DNA from 2 places in the Kribbella jejuensis genome. Region 1 is predicted to be linked to the other one. Evidence: riboswitches for the same ligand, from Rfam matches in the RefSeq annotation. Region 1 holds a riboswitch; the other holds the start of a gene.

Evidence for each region. A riboswitch is a leader RNA that binds a small molecule or an ion and turns the genes downstream of it on or off. The one in region 1 is predicted to bind cobalamin.
Region 2: it holds a riboswitch for cobalamin, as region 1 does, so the genes downstream of both, FB475_RS03560 (ribonucleoside-diphosphate reductase subunit alpha) here and FB475_RS33410 (magnesium chelatase subunit D family protein) in region 1, are expected to answer to the same signal.

The regions. Positions count from the first base shown of each region.
Region 1 is NZ_VFMM01000004.1:120,650-124,198, reverse strand. It holds gene cobN (cobaltochelatase subunit CobN) at 1-500, shown strand, start outside; gene surE (5'/3'-nucleotidase SurE) at 513-1,268, shown strand; cobalamin riboswitch at 1,296-1,434, shown strand; gene FB475_RS33410 (magnesium chelatase subunit D family protein) at 1,504-3,549, shown strand, end outside.
Region 2 is NZ_VFMM01000001.1:744,033-747,581, reverse strand. It holds gene FB475_RS03560 (ribonucleoside-diphosphate reductase subunit alpha) at 1-1,402, opposite strand, end outside; cobalamin riboswitch at 1,545-1,757, opposite strand; gene FB475_RS03555 (DinB family protein) at 1,817-2,392, opposite strand; gene FB475_RS03550 (Fic family protein) at 2,464-3,549, opposite strand, start outside.

The DNA.
Region 1 (3,549 bases):
ACATCATGGACTCCGACGACTACTTCCAGTACCACGGCGGCATGATCGCGATGGTCCGGCACCTGACCGGCGCGAACCCGAAGGCGTACGTCGGCGACTCCGCCGTCCCCGCGCAGGTGAGGACCCGCACGCTGGAGGAGGAGGCGAAGCGGGTGTTCCGGGCCCGGGTGGTGAACCCGCGGTGGATGGCGGCGATGCGGCGGCACGGGTACAAGGGAGCGTTCGAGATGGCGGCGACCGTGGACTACCTGTTCGGGTACGACGCAACCGCGGGCGTCGTGGACGACTGGATGTACGAGTCGCTGACCAGTGAGTACGTCGCGGACCCGGAGATGGCGGAGTTCTTCCGCAAGTCGAACCCGTGGGCGCGGCATGGGATCGCGGAACGGTTGCTCGAGGCGGCGCAGCGCGGTCTGTGGGCGGAGCCGTCGGACGAGGCGCTCGAGACGCTGCGGAACGCCGTACTTGAGACGGAAGGTGACATCGAGGACCGCGCCTGATTGGGTTGAGGTATGCCCCGAGTGTTGATCACGAACGACGACGGCTATCTCGCGCCCGGGATCCGGGCGGTCGCACCGGCGATCGCGCAGCTCGGGTACGACGTACTCGTGGTGGCGCCGCTGGTCGACGAGAGCGGGGTCGGATCAGCCCGGGCCGGGATGGTCGACCGTCCGATCCGGACGGCGTCCGAGGAGGAGAACGGGGTCACGTTCACCGGGATCGAGGGGACGCCGGCACTCGCCGTGACGATGGCGGTCGCCGGCGTGTTCGGGCCGCGCCCGGACCTGGTGCTGTCCGGGATCAACCGGGGACTGAACATCGGCGTGACGATCTTCCACTCCGGGACGGTGGCCGCCGCGCTGACCGCGGCCAGCATGGGCGTGTCGGCGGTGGCGATCAGCATGGACTCCGACGACCCGCGGCACTGGCCGACCGCGGCGACGGTCGCGGGTGAGGCCCTCGGCTGGATCAGGGACGAACCGGCCGGTACGACGCTCACGATCAATGTGCCGGACCGCCCGCTGGATCAACTGGCCGGTGTCCGGCACGCCTCGCTGGCCGTACCGCGGCGGACCGTCCTGGTCGGCACGACGGCCCCGACCGGTGAGCCGATGATCACCCTCCAGCGCACCGACGCGACTCCGGTCGCCGGCACCGACGAGGCGCTGCTGCGCGAGGGCTTCGTCACGGTCACCCCGATCATCGGCATCCGCGAGGTGCGCGACGACTCCGCCGCCACCGCCCTCGCCAAACGCCTCACCGCCTGACCGAACCGGCTGCAGCCGGGCGGGGTGCGTTGCCGGGTGGGTGAGTGTGCCATGATCGGCGCGACGGTTGTGGAGGAACACCGGTGTGAATCCGGGGCGGTCCCGCCACTGTGACCGGAGCTGCGGCTCCGGGAGCCAGGACATCCGCGGTCGTCCGCCGGCCTGCTGTCGTGTGGGTCGGCGTACCAGTGCCGTAGCGGGCGTGGACACCCGCTCGACGAAAGGGCGACCGCCGATGCGGGCTGCAGTGCCGAACTCCTTCCCCTTCACCGCGGTCGTCGGCATGGACGAGCTCCAACTCGCCCTCGTGCTGGCCGCGATCTCACCCGCGATCGGCGGGGTGCTGATCCGCGGCGAGAAGGGCACGGCAAAGTCGACCGCCGTGCGCGCGCTGACGGAAATCCTCCCGCCGGTTGACGTCGTACCGGGCTGCCGTTTCTCGTGCGATCCGGAGCGGCCGGACCCGACCTGCCCGGACGGCCCGCACACGGGCGAGCGGGTGGTGCGGGCGGCGCGCTTGGTGGAGTTGCCGGTGGGGGCCACCGAGGATCGGGTGCTGGGTTCGTTGCATCTGGAGAAGGCGTTGGCGGAGGGTGTCACGGCGTACGAGCCGGGGCTGCTGGCGGCTGCGCATCGGGGACTGTTGTACGTCGACGAGGTCAACCTGCTGCACGATCACCTGGTCGACGTCCTGCTCGACGCCGCCGCGATGGGACGCGCGACCGTGGAACGCGACGGCGTGTCGATCACCCACCCGGCGCGATTCGTCCTCGTCGGCACGATGAACCCGGAGGAGGGCGAACTCCGTCCGCAACTCCTGGACCGCTTCGGCCTGACCGTCGACGTGGTCGCCAGCCGCGACCCCGCCGTACGGGTGGAGGTGATGCGCGCGAGACTCGCATACGAGGCCGACCCGGACGGTTTCGTCGCCCGGTACGCCGGTCCGCAGCGCGAGCTCGCCGAACGGATCGTGAAAGCCCGCGACCTGCTCTCCGAGGTGATCCTGACCGACGCGGCGCTCCGGCAGATCGCGGAGATCTGCGCCTCGTTCGACGTCGACGGCATGCGCGCCGACCTGGTCACCGCTCGTACGGCGGTCGCGCACGCGGCGTGGTCCGGTCGCACGGTCGTCGAGGTGGACGACGTACGGGCCGCCGCCAAGCTGGCTCTTCCGCATCGCCGCCGCCGGAACCCCTTCGACGCCCCGGGCCTGGACGCCGAGCAACTGGAAGAAGCCATCAACAACAGCACGCCACCCGACGACCCGGACGATGACCCGAACGGCCCCGGCGGGCCGGGTGGTACCGGCGGCGCAGGGCCTGACGACCAGTCGGGACCCGGCGACGCGGCCGCCACGACCGACGAGCGAGACGCCGCGACTTCCGGGAGCGACGCGCCGGAGGCATCCAGCCGCGGCCGCGACACAGGGGATGGTACGGCGGGTGGTCGTCCGGGTGAGCGCGAAGGCGCCAACGGTGCTGAGGTGGTCGGAAGTTCGGCGCCGTACAAGGCTCGGTTGTTGAGTGTGCAGACCGCGGGAGCGGGGGTTGCCGGGCGGCGGTCCCGGGCGCTGACCGAGGTCGGGCGGGTGGTGGGGGAGCGGGCCCGGGTCGGGCGCGAGGCGGGGCGACCGCATCTGCTCGGAACGGTTCGGAGCGCTGCGCCGTACCAGAAAGTTCGTGGCCGGACCGGGCCCGGACTCGTGGTGCGGGCCGACGACGTACGGCTCGCGGTGCGGGAAGGGCGCGAGGGGAACCTCGTGCTGTTCTGCGTCGACGCGTCCGGTTCGATGGGGACGAAGAAGCGGATGACCGAGGTGAAGACCGCGATCGTCTCGCTGCTGCTGGACGCGTACCAGCGGCGCGACACCGTCGGACTCGTCACGTTCGCCGGTCCCGCCGCGACGGTCGCGCTGCCGCCGACGGGCAGCGTCGAGGCCGCCGTACGACGGCTCGAATCCCTGCCCACCGGTGGCCGTACCCCGCTCGCGGAAGGGCTCCTGCAAGCGGCCGACGTACTGCGCATCGCCGCGATCCGCGACCCGCGCCGGCGCCCACTGCTCGTACTGGTCACCGATGGACGGGCGACGTACGGCGACAAGGCGTACGACCGCGCGCGGCAAGCGGCCGGCTGGCTCGCTCAGCGCGGGATCGCCACCGTCGTCGTCGACTGCGAACCACGGCGCGGGATCCGGCTGGGTCTGGCCGCGGAACTGGCCGGCGATCTCGGCGCCGAGTACCTGGACCTCGGAGATGTTGCTGCGGGCAACCTCATTCGTGCG
Region 2 (3,549 bases), on a different contig from region 1:
GCCGCTCGTCACCGGTGTTCTTCCGCAGCTCGAGAAACTCCTCGATGTCGATGTGCCACGTCTCCAGATACGCACACACCGCGCCCTTGCGACGCCCGCCCTGGTTCACTGCGACGGCTGTGTCGTTCGCGACCTTCAGGAACGGGATGATGCCCTGGGACTCGCCGTTGGTGCCGCGAATGTGAGCGCCGATGCCGCGGATCGGAGTCCAGTCGTTGCCGAGGCCGCCGGAGTACTTCGCGAGCAGGGCGTTGTTGCGGATGCCGGTGAAGATGCCGGACAGGTCGTCCTCGACGGTGGTCAGGAAGCAGGACGAGAGCTGCGGGCGGGTGGTGCCGGAGTTGAACAGGGTCGGTGTCGACGACAGGAAGCGGAACGAGCTGAGCAGCTCGTAGAACTCGATCGCGCGGGTGTCGCGGTCGTCCTCGCGGAGCGCTATGCCCATCGCGACCCGGAGGAAGAACGCCTGCGGCAGCTCGTACCGCACCTTGTCGATGTGCAGCAGATAGCGGTCGTAGAGCGTCTGCAACGCGAGAAACGTGAAGCCGAGGTCGCGCTCGGGCCTGATCGCGGCGGCGAGGCGCTCGAGGTCGAAGCCGCCGAGCTCCGGGTCAAGCTGTCCCGCCTCGATACCGGTCCGGATGTAGTGCGGGAAGTACTCGGCGTACCCCTGGGCCATGTCGGCCTGGCTCGCCTGGCGGGGCTCGCCGTGCACACGGCCGAGTGCCTCGCGGCGGATCTGGTCCAGCAGCAGGCGGGCGGCGGCGAAGCTGTACTGCGGCTCGGTCTCGACGTACGACCGGGCGGCCATTACCAGCGCGAGCTCGACCTCGTGCTCGGCGATGCCGTCGTAACAGGAGCCGAGCGTCGCGTCCAGGATCAGCTCGGCGTCGACCGCGTCGAGATCATGGGCGGCCTCGGTGACGATCACCCGGAGCCGCTCGACGTCCAGTGGGGAGCGGCTGCCGTCGGCCGCGCGGACGGTCGGCGCCGGCTTGTCGGTGATCCCGGACGGGTCGGCGGGCGTGCGGGCCTTGGTCCGCTCCTCGCGGTAGAGCACGTAGGCGCGGGCGACCTGGTGCTCGCCGGCACGCATCAGCGCCAGTTCGACCTGGTCCTGGATGTCCTCGACCTGCACGCTGCGGCGACCTGGGGACGAATTCGGGCCGCGGCTGGTGAGGGCCGCGAGGACCCGGCCGGTCAGGTCGGTCACCAGGTCACGGACCCGATGGGTGGTTCCGGCGTCGGCGCCCTCGACGGCGAGGAATGCCTTCGTCATGGCGACGGAGATCTTGGTGGTGTCGAACGGCGTACTGCTGCCGTCGCGGCGGACGACGGTCAGCTCGACGGCCTGCCCCGATACTGCTGGGGTTGCCGCGGGGGATGAGGAAGCAATCGTCACAGCTGTGCGCTCCAGAAGAGTTCGGATACCCGGGAACCCGCGAGCAGGCGGCACGACGGAACCAGCAGCACCGGCAGCACCGGCCGGGAACACTGCCGTCCGCCCGGCGACCCACCCGCGAGGTCTCGGACCGCGTGCACCGGCGGTGCACGCACCGGTGGCAGGTATCCGGACTCGCGGACGTGTCCGGGCAGCACGGACCGAACCGGCAGCATCGCCGGCCTGGGCAGCACTGTCCGCACGGCCGCACACCGTTGCGGGGCAGCTCCGGAGTCGCACCGGATTCCCCTGTTGCCTCGGATCGATCAACATCTTGTGGTATTCACCGATCCGAACCACCAGTAGTAGCGATGCTAAGCGGGTTTCTCTAGATCTAGTGGTAGCGCCACGCCGCATGTCGCACATCTTGTGTCCTCACGCCGCGACCGCGTACAGGTCCTGGAGCGTCATGATCTCTGAACCGTGGTGGATCAGCTCGCGGTTGAGCCGCAGCACGACGTGCCCGAAGGGTTCGCTGGCGTCGAGTTCGTTGGCCTGGCTGAGGCCGATCGTCATCACTTCGCCCTCGTCCAGCTCGGCGATCGCGTCCTGCCAGGCCTCGACCCAGTACGTCAGCCAGGCGACGGCGTCCTGCGCGTTGCCGTGCAAGGTGATGTCCGCGCCGCTCTGCCGGCTCGCGCCGAACGTCCACTCCCAGCGCTCGAAGAACGTCTCGGTCAGGTGCGCGATCAGCCACGCGATCGTCCGCGGTCCCCGGTGGTCCGGCTCGTCCGGCCATTGCGCGACCCATTCGCCGGACCCGAGTGGTCGGAACGGTGCGGCGTAGTGCCGCCGGACAACGGTGAGTGCCTCACTGCTCGGCCGCCAGAAATACTGCTCGTCGGTCAGCTGGGCGAGGCGTCCGGACAGCACCATCCAGCTGAAGCCCAGCTGGCCGCGCACCATCGCCATCGCCGACGGCCGGTGCAGGATGTCCCAGTCGAACGCCATCACAAGCTCCCCTGTACGCTTCGAACATATGTTCGAATTCTTGCTCGCAAGCGACAGGAAAGTCAAACCACCTAGTGTGTCGGTCCTGGCCTCGACGGGATCGGTCTGCTAGGCGGTGCGATCCGCGTGTCCGCAGCCGGGCTGGCGAACCGGCGCTCCAGCAAGGTGAACGCATCGATCAGCTCCGACGCCTCGTAGACGCGGTTGCGTCGTCCGTCGGTGACCTCGCGCAGGACACGGGCGTCGACCAGTCGCGCGAGGCCCTGGTTCGCCGCCTGCTGGGAGCGGTCGATCAGCTGGGCTGCGGCCGCGAGCGTGAGCACCGGCGCAGCGGGCAGCGCCTCGATCAGCAGCTCGGCCGCGGAGCCGGCGCGGACCGGTGCGGCTCGTTCGCGCCATTCGTTCTTGAGGTCGGACGCGGTCTGTTCGAAGCGGGCCGCCTCGGCGGTCGCCTGCGTACACGCCATGGCGAACATCCGCAACCACGGGTTCGCGGCGGCGCGGGCCTTGACGCTCGTCGCGCGTCCGACGTACCGGAACGCGGTCAGCGCCTCGACGTACTCGGTGGCGTGCGTGGCGAGCGAGAGCGAGACGGGTGGCACCGTACGGGTGATCAGGCCGTCGGCGCGCAGGATCAGGTGGATCAGAGCCCGGCCGGTCCGTCCGTTGCCATCGGCAAAGGGATGGATCGTCTCGAACTGCGCGTGCGCGATCGCGGTCTTCGCCAGCACCGGCAGTCGCGACTCGCGGACGAAGGTCATCAGGTCGGCGAGCAGTTCCGGGATCAGCTGCGCGGGCGGCGGGACGTAGTACGCCTCGGCGGGGGAGCGGCCGCCGATCCAGTTCTGCAGGTAGCGGATCTCGCCGCCGTACTCGGCGTTCGGCGACTGCGCCATCAACCGCCGGTGTGCCTCGAGCAGATGGTCGACCTCGAGCTTGTCGCCCGCCTGCACCGATTCGGTCACCCAGGTCATCGCGTCGACCGCACCGAGCACCTCCTCGGCCGTCACGTCATGAATGCGGTCCCGCAGTACGTCGGCCTTGAGCAACCGGCGCGCACCGACGACCAGGCCCTCGATATGCGACGACCCGACCGCCTCCGCCCGGAGCAGCAGGCGTGCGAGCGCCTCGCAGTTCGTCAGCACGGCCGCGGTCGC